Regions from separate parts of the Duganella vulcania genome, predicted to be linked through region 1. Evidence: predicted binding sites of a transcription regulator. Region 1 holds the regulator's gene; each other region holds the start of a gene.

Evidence for each region. Region 1 encodes LexA, which represses DNA repair genes until DNA is damaged. Its sites were predicted from a motif close to ACTGTATNNNNATACAGT; they were not measured.
Region 2: GTP90_RS11315 (error-prone DNA polymerase) is a predicted target of LexA. The motif match lies at 2,881-2,898, and genes of this name have one in related genera.
Region 3: GTP90_RS04650 (VRR-NUC domain-containing protein) is a predicted target of LexA. The motif match lies at 2,354-2,371, and genes of this name have one in related genera.

Annotation. Positions count from the first base shown of each region.
Region 1 is NZ_WWCX01000055.1:25,163-30,453, forward strand. It holds gene GTP90_RS23565 (replicative DNA helicase) at 1-442, opposite strand, end outside; gene rplI (50S ribosomal protein L9) at 565-1,017, opposite strand; gene rpsR (30S ribosomal protein S18) at 1,052-1,342, opposite strand; gene priB (primosomal replication protein N) at 1,358-1,663, opposite strand; gene rpsF (30S ribosomal protein S6) at 1,682-2,068, opposite strand; gene lexA (transcriptional repressor LexA) at 2,280-2,918, shown strand; gene GTP90_RS23595 (hypothetical protein) at 2,959-3,453, opposite strand; gene GTP90_RS23600 (cystathionine gamma-synthase family protein) at 3,511-4,755, opposite strand; gene purF (amidophosphoribosyltransferase) at 4,811-5,291, opposite strand, start outside.
Region 2 is NZ_WWCX01000014.1:34,848-40,138, forward strand. It holds gene GTP90_RS11305 (LysR substrate-binding domain-containing protein) at 1-210, opposite strand, end outside; gene GTP90_RS11310 (TonB-dependent receptor plug domain-containing protein) at 306-2,708, opposite strand; gene GTP90_RS11315 (error-prone DNA polymerase) at 2,907-5,291, shown strand, end outside.
Region 3 is NZ_WWCX01000003.1:48,952-54,242, forward strand. It holds gene GTP90_RS04645 (ATP-dependent DNA helicase) at 1-702, opposite strand, end outside; gene GTP90_RS04650 (VRR-NUC domain-containing protein) at 690-2,330, opposite strand; gene GTP90_RS04655 (phasin family protein) at 2,452-3,015, opposite strand; gene GTP90_RS04660 (hypothetical protein) at 3,084-3,287, opposite strand; gene GTP90_RS04665 (GGDEF domain-containing protein) at 3,291-4,412, opposite strand; gene GTP90_RS04670 (ATP-binding protein) at 4,546-5,291, opposite strand, start outside.

The DNA of each region.
Region 1 (5,291 bases):
CGTCGAGCATCTGCTTGACTTCCTTGCCCTGGGGCGTGAACGCCTGGCCGGAAATTTCGTCGGCCACCGTGATCAGCTGGCGCAGGATGGAGCGATCGCGCACGATCTCGGCGTAACGGCGGATGTTGGCGGCAGATGGCGTGTTTTGCGCCATCGCGTTCAGGTAGGCCAGGCCGCCCACGTCCTCCGCCTTGCCCAGCTGGGTCAGGGTCTCGAACACCGTGATGACGTCGGCCGGCTTCGAGCCGTTGATCATCTTGACGATCTGCTCGTAGATGATGCGGTGGTCGTAGCGGTAGAAGTCTTCGGGGTGCATCATGTCCGCAATGCGGTCGAACGCCGCATTATCGCGCAGCAGGCCGCCGATGACGGACTGTTCTGCTTCGATGGAATGCGGCGGGACGCGGAGTGAATCGACTTGCGGATCGGAGGGGGCGTTCATGGCGCGAATTATACCTGCTTGCTTGAGCCGTATTACAAATTTATGACGAGAAAAAAGCCGGGCAAGCCCGGCTTTTTCAATGGTGTTGCAACACTGATCAGACGTTTCCGCCTGAAAAAGTATTAGGCAGCTTCGCCCACGACAGCAACGGTCACTTCCACCACCACGTCGGTGTGCAGAGCAACGCTTACTGGGTGCTCGCCAACGGTCTTCAGAGGACCGGTAGGCATGCGCACGGCAGCTTTTTCAACAGCGAAACCAGCTTTGCTCAGGGCTTCAGCGATGTCGAAGTTGGTCACGGAACCGAACAGACGGCCGTCTACACCAGCTTTTTGCGAAACGTTCACGGTCATGCCGTTCAGTTTCTCGCCTTGGGCTTGAGCGGCAGCCAGTTTCTCGGCAGCGGCTTTTTCCAGTTCAGCGCGCTTGACTTCGAATTCAGCAACGGCGGACGCGGTAGCGCGGCGAGCCATTTTTTGCGGAATCAGGAAGTTACGTGCGTAACCGTCTTTGACTTTAACGACTTCACCCAGGTTGCCCAGGTTGACGACTTTTTCTAACAGAATGATTTGCATAGTTCTTCTCCAGGATCTTATCTAGACGACGCAATTAAGCGTGGTGCAGATCGGTGTAAGGCAGCAGCGCGAGGTAGCGAGCGCGCTTGATTGCGGTGTCAACTTGACGCTGGTAGTGCGCCTTGGTACCGGTCAGACGTGCTGGCATGATTTTGCCGTTTTCCTGGACGAAGTCTTTCAGGGTGTCGACGTCTTTGTAGTCAACTTGTTCTACGTTTGCTGCGGTGAAGCGGCAGAACTTCTTGCGCTTGAACAGTGGGTTTTGTTGCTTGCGCTTTTCTTTCAGCTTGAGCTTGTTTTTGTCGAACTTTTTACCGAATGCCATTTTAGGCTCCTGTATCTAAATTGAGCTGTCTGGGACAGCACTAAAATCAATGATGTGAAACACCAGGCTTTTGCTATTGCGATTCTTCTTGTTCAGGAAACCGGTGAACTGATACATGCCTGCCAGTGGCGCCTGACTGAAGCGGCCTGAAATCTCGCCAGCGGCAACCGCGGCAACTTCAAACTCGCTCAATCGGGCGATGCCTGCCTCGACCTGCTGCGACCGGTGCTGGAGTACAGCGTTCACGATCGGCATGCCGGCCGGGGTGTAGCGCAAGGCGTCCCGTTCGGCGATCAAGGCAATCAACTGGAGCTGATTCAGCTCGGTTCCCGGTAACAATTAGGCCGCAGGAGCAGCAGCGGCTGCTGGAGCTTCGGTGCGATGCGATTTCGCTGCATCTTCACGTTGTACCGACTTCATCATCGGCGAAGGAGCGGTTTCCGCTTTCTTCATCTTGACGGTCAGGTGACGCAGCACGGCATCATTGAATTTGAAGGCGGTTTCCAGCTCGACCAGGGTCTCGTTGTCGCATTCGATGTTCAGGCAGATGTAGTGTGCTTTAGCCAGTTTCTGGATCGAGTAAGCCATCTGACGACGGCCCCAATCTTCAACACGGTGCACGGCGCCGCCGCGGGTCGTTACGGTGGTTTTGTAACGCTCGATCATGGCGGGCACTTGCTCGCTCTGGTCCGGGTGGACGATAAATACTATTTCATAGTGACGCATGCAAACTCCCTTAAGGACTGTGAATATAGCCCACCCTGGCGTCAAGACAGGTGTGGGAAGAGGTAAGCCCGCGACTATATCAGCTTTCCCTGCAAAAGACAATCTGCCCGCCACATGAATTTATTTCGCTCAAAGCAACAAATTCCCTTGCTTTTCGCTTCACACTGTACAAAAATACAGACTGTCTATATACACAGGCCTAAAGCACTCTATGATCAAGCTCACCGCAAGACAGGAACAAATTCTCAATCTGATCAAGGATGCCATCGAGAACACCGGCTTCCCGCCGACCCGTGCCGAGATCGCCAATGAACTGGGCTTCAAGTCCGCCAACGCGGCCGAGGAGCATTTGCAGGCGCTGGCGCGCAAGGGCGCGATCGAGATCGCCGCCGGCACCTCGCGCGGCATCCGCCTGCTGGGCGTGCATGCCGAACCGGCCACGCCCAAGGTGCCGGTGTCGCTGATGATGTCGCTGCCGCTGATCGGCCGCGTGGCCGCCGGCTCGCCCATCCTGGCGCAGGAAAACCTGGAGACCAGCTACAGCGTCGATCCGGCCATGTTCTCTTCCAAGCCGGACTACCTGCTGAAGGTGCGCGGCGAGTCGATGCGCGACGCCGGCATCATGGACGGCGACCTGCTGGCGGTCAAGAAGGTGGACAGCGCCAAGAACGGCCAGATCGTCGTGGCCCGCATCGGCAACGATGTCACGGTCAAGCGCTACCGCAAGACCGGCTCCACCGTCGAGCTGCTGCCGGAAAACCCGGACTTCAAGATCATCAAGGTCGATCCCGAAGCCGACGAGTTCGCGCTGGAAGGCCTGGCGGTCGGCCTGATGCGCAGCTGGCACTAAAGACCACGCAAACATCGGCCTCGGGTTACGCATCAGGCGCCTAGCGCTTGCCCGCTGTCTCCGGCTGATGCGACAGGTCGCGCGCGCTCAGGGCAAGGTCGCCTTGACGGCCTTCCCACGCGCTCTGCGCCAGGGCGACAGCGTCGGCCTGGCGCTTGGCCTCGTCCGCCACTTGCACGAACACCTGGCTCATCAAGGCCTGGGCGGCGCCCATCTCATCGTCCGTCATCAGGTCGGCCAGGTCGGCGGGGATGCTCTTGCCGACCGGGAGCGCGGCGTTGTAGTTGGCCAGGAATTGATCGTAACAGTCGTGCCAGGCGGCCAGCGCCTGCGTGAGCGCCGGCCCGCCCGCCGTGGCCGGGCGCATCGGGATGTTGGGCTGCTTGCAATTGAAACGGGCCAGCGCAATGTCGGCGCCGTCGTAGCGGCTGGTGTAGTACTCGATCTCGGCTTGCCGCGCCAGGCGGCTGGCCTGGTCGCCGGCGAAGGCGCTACTCGACAGCACGGTCAATGCCAGAACCCATGCTGCCCTCATATCGCCTCCGCGCTTAGCAAAATTGAAAGCCTAGGTTATCACAGCTTGAGGCTGCGCTCAGCAAGCTTCCAGTGCGCAGGTGAAATCGTCCAGCAGATCGTCGGTGTCCTCGATGCCGACCGACACCCGTATCAGCGACTCGGCGATGCCCATCGAGGCGCGGCGCTCGGCGCCCATCTCGTAGAAAATCGTGTGCGCCACCGGGATGATCAGCGTGCGCGTGTCGCCCAGGTTGGAGGCCGGAATCGCCAGCTTCAGGCGATTGAGGAAATCGAAGCAGTCGATGCCGTCCTTCAGTTCAAAGCTCAACAGCGAACCAAAACTGCGGAACAGCTCGCTGGAGATCGCGTGCTGCGGGTGCGACGCCAGCCCAGGATAATAGACAGCGGCCACGCGCTCGTCGCTTTCCAGCAGGCGGGCCAAGGCCAGCGCGTTCGCGCTGGTGCGTTCCATGCGCAGCGCCAGCGTCTCGGCGCCGACAGCGATGTGGTGCGCCGCTTCCGGCGCCAGCGAGGCGCCGAAGTCGCGCAGGCCCTTGGCGCGGATCTGCGCCAGCCCCCATTGCAGCGGCGCGGCTTTCTTGTAGTTCTCGTAGATGTTGGCGAACCGGGTCCAGTCGTAGACGCCGGTGTCGGTCAGGCTGCCGCCCAGCGCGTTGCCGTGGCCGCCGATCGACTTGGTCAGCGCGTTGACCACCAGCCCGGCGCCCACCGCTTTCGGGCGGAACAGGTAAGGCGTGGTCATCGTGTTGTCGACGATGTAGAGGATGCCGCGCTCCTTGCACAGCTCGCCGATGCGCTTCAGGTCCGCCACTTGCGTGCGCGGATTGGCAATGGTTTCGACGAACACCACGCGGGTCTGCTCGGTGATGGCGGCGGCCACGTTGGCGACATCGGTGGCGTCGACGAAGGACACGCCCACGCCCTGCGCCATGGTGGTCTGCCACAGGCTGTTGGTGTTACCGAACAAGAACGACGACGACACCACATGGTCGCCCGCGCGCAGCAGCGACTGGAACACGGCGCCGATCGCGCCCATGCCGGTGGCGAAGCAGATCGTGCCGACGCCCTGCTCCATCTTGGTGACCTTGTCTTCCAGCGCGGAGATGGTCGGGTTGCCCTGGCGGCCGTAGCGGAAGCCCGGCTCCTTGCCCTGGAACACAGACGCCAGCTGGCGCGCGTCGCCGTAACCGAAGGCGACCGAGGTGTGGATGGGCTTGTGCAGCGAACCGTGCTCGATGCCTTTCTGGCGATCGTTGTGCAGGATGGTGGTGGTGAAGCCGTAATTCTTCTTGTCGTTCATATTCGCGTATTCAAAAAAAAAGCCCGGTGCGGCGTGAACCGCACCGGGCGCGACATCAGCCTTCGGCGGTCGCGAGATTCAGGTTCAGTTGCGAGCGGCCCGCATCCTCGGGGGCGGAGGCCTTCGGATGGTGGCGCGCGTATTCCAGCTTGTCCAGGTAGTCCTTGGAGATGTCGCCGGTGACGTACACGCCGTCAAAGCACGACGCCTCGAAGTTCTTCAACGCCGGATTGACGTCGGAGATGGCGCGCTTCAGCGCGTCGATGTCCTGGTAGACCAGGTGATCGGCGGTGATTTCGCGGCATACTTCCTCGGTGCTGCGGCCGTAGGCGATCAGCTCGTCGCGGGTAGGCATGTCGATGCCGTACACGTTAGGGAAGATCACCGGTGGCGCCGCCGAAGCGAAGATCACTTTCTTGGCGCCGGCTTCGCGCGCCATCTGCACGATCTCGCGGCTGGTGGTGCCGCGCACGATGGAGTCATCCACCAGCAGCACGACCTTGTCCTTGAACTCGGAAGCGATGGCGTTGAGCTTC
Region 2 (5,291 bases), on a different contig from region 1:
AACGGCCTCCGGCAGGAAAGCCTTGCCGGCGGCGGTCAGCCGGACCATGCGGCTGTTGCGCTCGATGAGCTCGGCGCCGACGTTGTGTTCCAGCAGGCGGATCTGGCGGCTCAATGGCGGCTGCGTCATGTTCAGCCGCTCGGCCGCGCGGCTGAAGTGCAGCTCCTCGGCCACGGCGACAAAACAGCGCAGCTGGCTGATCTCAAACATTTTCCACCTTTCGTGACGACATAAAAAAGCCCCGAAAGCTGCAAGCAACTTTCGGGGCTTAGTCTACATGCGCGGAAGATTCCGCGCGCGAGAGCTTAGAACTTGACGAACAGGCGGCCGAAGTACGACGCGCCGTTCAGGCCGAACTGCACGCTCTCATACTTGAAACCGTTGTCGGTCTGGTCGGCGTTCTGGGTGGTCGGCTTGACGTTGAAGATGTTGTTGCCGCCGAACGTGAACTTCATGTTTTGGTTGATGGTGTAGGTGAAGCTCAGGTCGGCCGAGGTCTTCGACTCGTAGTGCTGGTTAGGCACGCCAGCTGCGGTACCGTCGAAGGTGCCCAGCGTCTGCGGACCGAAGTGGATGATCTTCAGGTCGCTTTCCCACGGGCCGGTCACGTAGTCGAAGCCCAGCGTGGCCTTCGAGCGCGGCGCGCCTTGCTCGATGTACAGGCGTTCCTTCTCCGACAGCAGCACGTCCTCGAAGCCCTTCAGCGAAGCCGGCGCGTGGATGCCGGTCACCTCGGTCTTGCTGACGTTGAGCGCCAGGAAGGTGGTCAGCTTGTTGGAGCCGAAGTTGGTCTTGTGCGACGCGGTCAGGTCCAGGCCCTTGGTCTTGGTGTCGACCGAGTTGACGAAGAACTGCGCCTCGCCCACGCCCAGCTTGGCCAGGCGCTCGGCCAGGTCGGGATAGGTGTCGGCGTTGAAGCGGCCCGACAGCACGATGCGGTCCTTGATCTTGATGTCGTACAGGTCGGCCGTCACGGACAGCGCGGCGTTCGGCGTCCAGGTCGTGCCCAGCGTGAAGCTGGTCGACTTTTCTTCCTTCAGCTTCGGAATGCCGGCCGCGTTGGCGACGGTGCCGCCGTTCGGCGCCAGCACCACGTCGGTCGGCACGCCGCCGATGAAGTCGGTGAAGGTCGACGAGAAATAAACTTGTTGCAGCGACGGCGCGCGGAAGCCGGTGCTGGCCGATCCGCGCAGCAGCACGCTGTCGGCCACGCGCACGCTGCCGGCCAGCTTGCCGGTGACGGTGGAGCCGAAGTCGCTGAACTTCTCGTAGCGCACCGCGCCCTGCAGCTTGACCATTTTGCTCAGGTCAGCTTCCAGGTCGAGGTAGGCGGCGGTGCTGTGGCGCTTGGCGTTGACCTGGTCGCCTGGCTGGAAGCCGGGGAAGCCCTGGCTGCCGGCGTTGCCGCCGAAGCCGACGCCGTCGACGTCGTTGTACGAGCCCGGTTCGCCGGCGAAGATCTTGTAGTTCTCGCTGCGGTACTCGCCGCCGAAGGCGACGTTCAGGCCGTCACCGACCAGGCCGTCGTAGTAGTGGTTCAGGTCGAGGTTGGTGGTCAGTTGCTGGAACGAGAAGCCGCCCGCGTCGAAATGGTCCGGGCTGATGCCCTTGCCGCCGGCCAGCAAGTCCTTGTTGGCGATCGAGGCGTTGATCGTATGGCTGATGTTGTACTTCATCTTGTTGTAGCCGTAGGTCTGAGACACGTCCATGTTCCAGTCGCCCACCATGCTGCGGTGGCCGAGGATGGCGTAGCGGTCGTCGATGTCGGCGTTGATGAACGGGACGAAGCCGTTCGGGTACATCGCGGCCGAGTTGCGGCTCGGGATGTCGTCGGAGCCGACGCCGCCGCGCGCGAAGGCGGCGCTGGAGGCGTCGCGGGTCTGGCCGCCGGCGGTGAAGTACAGCTTGCCGGTGCCGACGGTTGGCAGTTCGCCGTTCAGGTAGATGGTCTGGTTCTTGGTCTTGCTGTCGCCGATGATGCGCGGATTGTCGGCGTCGGCGCGGTTGGAGCGGCCGCGGTCGAGGTACTCGCCGGTGATGCCGAGCGTGCCGCCGTTGCCGATGCCGAAGCCGCAGTAGGCCGAGGTCATGTAGTTCTTGCCATCGCGCTTGGAGTATTCGCTGAAGCCGGCGACCGCTTCGCAGCCCTTGCTTTTCTTCAGGCCGATGTCCATCACGCCGGCGATGGCGTCCGAGCCGTACTGGGCTGCGGCGCCGTCGCGCAGCACCTGCACGTCCTTGATCGCCAGCAGCGGAATGGTGTTCATGTCGGTGCCGGTGTTGCCGCGGTTGCGCGCGCCGAACAGGTTGACCAGCGCGGTGGTGTGGCGGCGCTTGCCGTTGACCAGCACCAGGGTCTGGTCGGAACCGAGGCCGCGCAGCGCGGCCGAATCGACCAGGTCGGCGCCGTCGGAGCCGCTCTGGCGGGTCGAGTTGAACGATGGCGAGATATAAGTCAGCGTTTGCGCCAGGTCGAACTGGCCGCCTTGTTCTGTGGACTTGCTCATCGGAATGATATCGACCGGCACCACGGTGTCGGTGGAGGAACTGGTCGCACGGCGCGACCCGACGATGCTGACCGACTGGATGGCGGAGTCGGCTTTGGCTTCCGGCGCGGTCTGTGCGAAGGCGGAGGGTGCGAGGCTCAGGGCGGCTGCGCCGTACAGGCTAAGCAGTACGGCATTACGAAGTGGCGTGGTGGCGAACAAGTTTTCTCTCCCGTGAAAAATTTGATTCTAGTCAAATTGCTCATCAGGACATGGCGTTTTCGACAATTTCTCGATCAAACTTTATTGAGTGTTGTTTTACCGCGCCACGTGGCGCCATGCGCTGCGTAGTACTACTTAGAGGGGCGACGACATGGCCGCGCAGGTGTATTATACTGTATAAAAACACAGTACATCGCCATGAGCACCATCTTGCCGGCCTATGCAGAGCTGTTCTGCATGACCAATTTCTCCTTCCTGCAAGGCGCGTCCAGCGCCGAGGAATTGGTCGCGCGCGCCGCTCAGCTGGGCTACGCCGGCCTGGCCATCACCGACGAATGCTCACTGGCCGGCGTAGTGCGCGCTCACGCCCAGGCCAAGGATGCCAACCTGCCGCTGGTGATCGGCAGCCATTTCCACCTGAAGAACCCGGACGGCAGCCAGGCGCTGTCGCTGCTGGCGCTGGCGCAGGACCGCGAGGGTTACGGCAATCTCTGCGAGCTCATCACGATAGGGCGCAACCGCGTCGCCAAGGGCAGCTACCTGCTGACGCCGGCCGACCTGGCCGCGCCGCCGCCGGCCTACGCCCACCTGAAGGGCTTGCCCGGTTGCCTGATGATCCTGCTGCCGCATTACCCGGCCTTCCAGCCGGACGACGTCGACCGCCTGCACGCGCAGGCGGCGTGGATGGAGGTGACGTTTCCCGGCCGTAGCTGGATGGGACTGAACCTGCTGCAGCGCGCGCTGGACGAGGCGCACCGCCTCAGCATCGACGAGGTGGCGCTGCAGCACGGCATGCCGGTGGTGGCGCTGGGCCACGTGTGCATGCACGTGCGCTCGCGCAAGCCGCTGCTCGATACCCTGTGCGCGGTGCGCGTCGGTAAGCCGGTGGCCGAGTGCGGCTATGCGCTGGCGCAGAACGCCGAACAGCACCTGCGCTCGCGGCTGCGGCTGGCCAACCTGTATCCGCCGCAGGCGCTGGCCGAAACGCTGAACGTTCTTCAACAATGCAAGTTCAGCCTGAGCGAGCTGCGCTACGAATACCCGCACGAGCTGGTGCCGCCGGGCCACACGCCGGGCAGCTATCTGCGGCAGGAGGTCTATGCCGGCGCGCAGGGACGCTTCCCGGCCGGCGTGTCCGCCAAGGTGCGCGGGCAAATCGAGAAGGAGCTGGACCTGATCCGCGAGCTGAAATACGAGCCGTACTTCCTGACGGTCTACGATATCGTCCGCTACGCCCGCTCGCAGGACATCCTGTGCCAGGGCAGGGGATCTGCGGCCAACTCGGTGGTCTGCTACTGCCTCGGCGTGACCGAGGTCGATCCCGAGCGCAGCAACATGCTGACCGGGCGTTTCATTTCCCGGGAGCGCAACGAGCCGCCCGACATCGACGTCGACTTCGAGCACCAGCGGCGCGAGGAAGTGATCCAGTACATCTACAAAAAATACGGCGCCGACCGCGCCGCGCTGGCTGCCGTCGTCATCAGCTACCGGCCCAAGAGCGCGCTGCGCGACAGCGGCAAGGCGCTGGGCGTGGACCTGGCCATCGTCGAGAAGGTGGCCAAGGCGCACCACTGGTTCGACAGCCGCCACGACCTGCTGGGCCGGCTGGCCGAGTGCGGGCTGGACCCGGAATCGCAGCTGGCCCAGCAGTGGGCCGCGCTGGCGATCGCCTTGCTGGGCTTCCCGCGCCATCTGTCGCAGCACCCGGGCGGCTTCGTCATCTCGCACGAGAAGCTATCGCGGCTGGTGCCGATCGAGGCCGCCACGATGGAAGGGCGTTGCGTGATCCAGTGGGACAAGGACGATCTTGAAGAGCTGGGCTTGATGAAGGTGGACGTGCTGGCGCTGGGCATGCTGTCGGCGTTGCGGCGCGCGCTGGCGCTGGTGGGCGCACAGCGTGGCGCGCCGTTTCGCATGCAGGACATTCCCAAGGAAGACAAGCCCACCTACGCCATGATGTGCGAGGCAGACACCATCGGCGTGTTCCAGATCGAATCGCGTGCGCAGATGAGCATGCTGCCGCGCCTGCGGCCCAAGGAATTCTATGATCTGGTGATCGAGGTCGCGCTGGTGCGGCCGGGGCCGATCCAGGGCGGCATGGTACATCCGTATCTGCAACGGCGCATGAACCCCAAGCTGATCGATTCTCCGCCGGGGCTGGATGAAGCGCTCAAGCGCACACTGGGCGTGCCCATCTTCCAGGAGCAGGTGATGCAGATCGCCGTCATCGCCGCCGGCTTCAGCGAGGGGGAGGCCGACCAGCTGCGGCGCGCCATGGCCGCGTGGAAGCGCAAGGGCGGGGTCGATAAATACCAGCAACGCATCATGGACGGCATGCGCGAGCGCGGCTACGACGAAACCTTCGCCGCCGCCATCTGCGAGCAGATCAAGGGTTTCGGCGAATACGGCTTCCCCGAATCGCACGCCGCCAGCTTCGCGCTGCTGACCTATGCCAGTTCCTGGCTCAAATGCCACGAGCCGGCCGCCTTCCTGTGCGCGCTGCTCAACAGCCAGCCGATGGGTTTCTACAGCCCGTCGCAGCTGGTGCAGGACGCTAAACGCCACTGCGTGCAGGTGCGCGAG
Region 3 (5,291 bases), on a different contig from region 1:
GGCGCTGGCCTTCAGCATGGGGAACAGGCTGCCGACGGTCTTGCCGATGCCGGTGGGCGCTTGCGCCAGCAGGCACAAGCCGCGCTTGCTGGCCTTGTACATGGCCTCGGCCAGCTGGCGCTGGCCCGGGCGGAAGTCGCCATGCGGGAAGCGCATCGCCTTCAGCTGCGCGTCGCGTTCGGCGCGGTGCGACAGTTCCTGTTGCGCCCATTGCAGGAACAGCGTGCACTGCTGTTCAAACCAGGCTTGCAGGCTGGCGGCGGTATGCGTCTCTTGCAGCACGGTTTCCTTCTGGCTGCCGATGTCGAAGTAGACCAGCGCCAGGTTGACCTTGTCCAGTCCCTGGTCCTGGCACAACAGGTGGCCGTAGACCTTGACCTGCGCCCAGTGCAGCTGGCGCTGGTTGTCGGGCATCTTCTTCAGGTCGCCGCGATAGGTCTTGATTTCCTCGATGCGGTTGGCGCGCGCATCGTAGCCGTCGGCGCGGCCGCGCACGCGCAGCGGGCCGAAATCGCCGGACAGCGCGAGCTCGGTCTGGTAATCGTCGCCGCGCCGCGACGTCACGACGGCGTGGCCGGCGATGCCTTCCTGCGCGGTGGGCGAGGGTGTGAAGCGCAGGTCGAGGTCGCCGGTCTTGGCGGTGAACTCGCACAGCGCGCGCACGGCGATGGTGTACCGGGGCTGCGCGCTCATGCCGCCCATTGCAGGTAGCAGACCGAGATCGGCATGTCGTGCGTGGCGCAGTAGTCGATCCAGCGCAGCTGGTTGTCCTGCAGGCGGTCGCCGGGGCCTTTCACCTCGATCATGTTGTAGCGGCGCTCGGCCGGCCAGAACTGGATCAGGTCCGGGAAGCCGCTGCGGTTGGCCTTGATGTCGGCCAGGATGCGTTCGAAGGCGCGCTTCAGGTGCAGCGCCGGGATGCAGTCCAGCGCCAGGTCGAGCAGCGCCGGGTCCAGCGCCTCCCAGTACAGGAAGGGCGACTGGATGCCGGCCTTGGCGGCGAAGTTGGCGCGTATCGTGGCGCGGTACTGGTCGCCGTCCAGCTGGGACAGCGCGGCGGCGAACTGCTGCGCGCGGCGGCGCTGGAAATCGGCGCTGTGCAGGTCGGCCGGGCCGCGATGGTAGGGATGGAAGAAGGCGCCGGGGATGGGGCTGAACACGGCGTCCCAGCACAGCAGGCCGAACAGCGAATTGATCAGTGCGTTCTCGACGTAGTAGACCGGGGCGTCGTCGCGCGTAAGATGGTCGCGCACGACGAACTCGACGTAGTTCGGCTCCGGTGGTGGAGGCAGGCTCAGGTCGATGCGCTGCGGTTGCGCGGGCGTTTGCGGCGGCGGCTTGGCGTGGCCCAGCTTGCGCGCCAGGCGTGGCGCCATGCGCAGCAGCTGCTGGCGCTCCGCTTCGCTTTCGGGCGCCAGCAATGCCGTTTGCAGCAGCTCGAAGGCGGCGCGCGGTTGTTCGTCTTTCTCCAGCACGCGCACGGCGCGCGCGCGGGCGCCGGGGTAGTCGCAGCCGGCGTACAGCTGGTGCGCGGCCGGCCAGTCGCCGAGCTTCTCGAGATGCTGGGCGATCTGGAAGGTGAGCTTGTCGCGGCGGCTGCGCAGCCATTCGTTATCGTCGGGGCAGGGCGGCAGGTCGCGGATCACGTCGGCCGGCGCCTCGCCATCGACGAAGCGCTCGTAGCAGCGGCGCAGCGCGAGGAAGTCGTCGATGTCGCGCCGGCTGCGGAAGCCGCGCGCGGCCGGCGAGAAGTCCACTTTTTCGTATTGGTAGATGCCCAGGTCGGACAGTACGAACTCGGTCCAGTCCTGGTGGTAGTTGCCGAAGAAGATGAGGCGCAGGCGGTCGCACAGTTCCTGCGTGAGGTTGCGGTAGCAGTGGTCGCCCGAGTCCTGGTACCAGTTGGAGTAGCGGTGCTCGCCCTCGTACTGCGCGCGCAGCGCCTCCAGTTGATCGGCCTTGCGCAGTTGACGCAGGTGGGGCGGCAATTGGAAGATCTTGCCGATCTCGGGCTTTTGCAGCAGCTCGAATAACTGTTCCAGGTCAAGTGCCGGGTCTTCCTCGATCAGGCCCAGGGCTGCCAGCGGACGGGCCGCCTCGTGCGTGCTGCCGATTTCCGCGTACACCAGTTTGCTGGCGCGGAACACCGTCCCCTTGCGCATCACCATGCGCACGAACAGCGCGCGCGACGCTTGCGGCAGCGTGGGGAAGGCGGTGATGAAGGCGCGCTCCTCGGCGTTGAGCAAATCGTCGTAGCGCGCGCCTATCCACGTCAGTACCTGATGGAAGTTGTCCAGGTAATAAAAGGGATTTTCCAGAACTTTGATCATTGCCGGGGATAGCTGCGCGATTAACTGTGTTTATGTACAGTATATCGCATTTGGCGGCGCACGCCCAGCAAAATAAAAAGCCAGGCGCGCGGGCCTGGCTGGCGGGAGGAGACTGGACAGCTTATTTTTTCGCGGCCTTGGCCGGTTTGACGGTGTTTTTCTCGACCAGTTCGCTGGCCTTGGCGATCTGCGCTTCGACTGCCTGCACGGCCTGCTTGGTGGCCGTGGTGACTTGTTCGTAACCGTTGAAGGCGTTGTCGATCGCGGTCTTGACGATCTGCACGGCGTTTTCCGAGCCGGGACGCACGTTCTTGGTGACGTCGTAGATCAGCGCGCTGAGCGTGCTTTTGGCTTCGGTCATGTGGGCGTCGGCGGCGCGGGTGAATTCTTCGCGGATCTCGGCGATGATCGTGCCCAGCTGCTGGTTGTAGGCGGCGGCCCCGGCCATGCCGGGCTGGACCTTGGCGGCGGCCAGCGACATCGCGGCTTTCGGGTCGGTGGCCTGGCTGATTTCCTTGCCGGCGGCGAGGCCGTCTTCCAGCTGGGTCTTGGCGGTGGCCATGTTCAGGGCGACGACTTGCTCGACGCCTTGGACGGCTTTGCTGGTCAGGGTGTTGAAGGTCTCGAGCTGAAATTCAAACAGTGCTTTGGTGGCGTTGGCAAATTGTTCGGGATTCGTAAACATACAGTCTCCTCAAGATGATGAAATGTAGCCAGTACTGCCCTGGGGTTCCCCCTGTGAGTGCTGGTCCATTATTTAGCAAGAACCAACTTTTCGCAACGGCTATCTTTATAGGGGCCAGAGTCCTTGACCCAGCCCGGCCCCAGCGGCGTCTGCGAGCAGCTGAGGTAGTTGTCGATCTTGCTGCGCCATTTGTACCAGGGCGCCGGGCCTGCGTTGAGGCTGGTGCAGCAGAGGGCCAGCAGAATGGCCACGCTTCGTTTGATGTGGATCATGTCTTAAGTCAGTTGTCGGGTGCAGACGCGGTTGCGGCCGCCATTCTTGGCAGCGTACAGCAATTCGTCGGCGGCGGCGATCATGTTGAGGTGGGCGTCGTGCGCCGAGGTGGCGAAATCGATGCTGGCCACGCCGAAGCTGGCCGTGATGGCGATCTGCCGTCCTTCGTGCTCGACCGGCGTGTCGGCCAGCGCGTGCCGCAGCCGCTCGGCCAGCAGCGCGCCGCCGGCCAGGTCGGTCTCCGGCAGGATCAGCAGGAATTCCTCGCCGCCGTAGCGCACCACGCTGTCGACGCCGTCGCGCGTCATCGATTGCAATAGCGCGCCGAAGCGCTGCAGCACGGCGTCGCCGCCGTTGTGGCCGTAGGTGTCGTTGACCACCTTGAAGTGGTCCAGGTCGCTCATGATGACCGTCAGGCACAGCCGGTAGCGCTGGGCGCGGGCGATTTCCGTTTCCAGCAGTTGCTCGTGCAGGTGGCGCCGGTTGTAGCAGCCGGTCAGCGGGTCGCGCACGGACAGGTTCTTCAGCACCATCTGGGCCTTGTACTCGTCGCGCAGCAGCTGCTGGTAGCGGCGCGCCGCCACGTAGCCGAACAGGTTGGTCAGCGTCAGCAGCGCGGCCATGGTGCCCAGCTCGACCCGCCGCAGGTCGCCCAGCTGGATGGCCAGCATGATGAAGCCCAGCGTGGCCGGTGCGGCGATCGCGGCCGCGTACAGCAGGCGGTTCGGAATGTAGATGTAGATCACGGTGACCACGATGGACATCGAGATCGCATGCAGCGCAAACTCGGCGGGGCGCAGCGCGGCGATCAGCAGGAAGCCGGCCGCGCCGGCTATTTCCACCACGCTGGCCACGCCGCGCGTGACGGGAATCGAGCCGGGCCGGCGCCGCAGCACGATCAGGCTGCCCAAGGCCACGCCGGCCACGGCCAGGCGCGCGCCGATCAGCATCGCCGTGCGCACGCTGTAGCCCAGCCATGCTATGTCGGAGGCGGCGAAGCACAGGTAAAACAGGGAGCAGAAGACAAAGGTCACGCGCAGCTGCGCCTGCGTCATGGCCAGGTGGTGGCGCAGGAACGCCCGCTCGGCCGCGGCGTCGCGAAATTCGCAGCGCAGGCTTGCCATGTCCATCTTCTCTGTCTGGGCAGGATGTGGGTGCACTGATGGTCTCCCCGCTGACTGCCGGCTGGTTGCCGGTCTTGCCGCAACCTATTATACGACCGCAATAATTGCGAGAAAGAAAATTATTGGGGCCGCCTCAGCACGGCGCGACGCGCGGCAGCCGCAGGGTGACCGTGGTGCCGGCCTCCGGCGTGCTGATGGTCTCGATGCGTCCGCCCAGCACGCCGGTGACGATGTTGTGCGTGATGTACAGGCCCAGGCCGGAACCGCCGGCGCCGAGCCGGGTGGTGAAGAAGGGATCGTAGATGCGCGCCAGGTTGGCGGCCGGGATGCCGACGCCGTTGTCGCCGACCGAGACGGCGATCTCGCCGTTGCCGATGTCCTGGGCGCGGATCGTGATGGTGCCCTGCGTGCGGCCCTCGAAAGCGTGCGCGATGCAATTGTCGATCAGGTTTTCCAGCGCCTGGCCCAGCGGGCCGGGATAGCTGTCGAGCTCGAGCCAGTGTTCGATCTCCTCCACCAGTTCCAGTCCGTGCTGCTTGACCTCGGCCTGCCTGGCCTGCAGCAGCTGCGCCACCAGGTCGCCCAGCACGAAGCGGCTGCGCTGCGAGCTGGTGTTGTCGACCGCGGTGCGGCGGAAGCTGTCCACCAGCGCGGCCGCGCGTTTCAGGTTGCGCAGCACGACGTCGTCGGCGTCGGCGGCCTGTTGCAGATATTCGGCCAGCACCGAGCGCCGCAGGCCGCCGTCCAGGTCGCGCCGCAGCGCCTCCGTGCGTTCGCTCATGCTGCCGGCCATGGTCAGGCAGTTGCCGATCGGCGTGTTGAGCTCGTGGGCCACGCCGGCCACCAGCGCGCCCAGCGCGGCCAGCTTGTCGCGCCGCA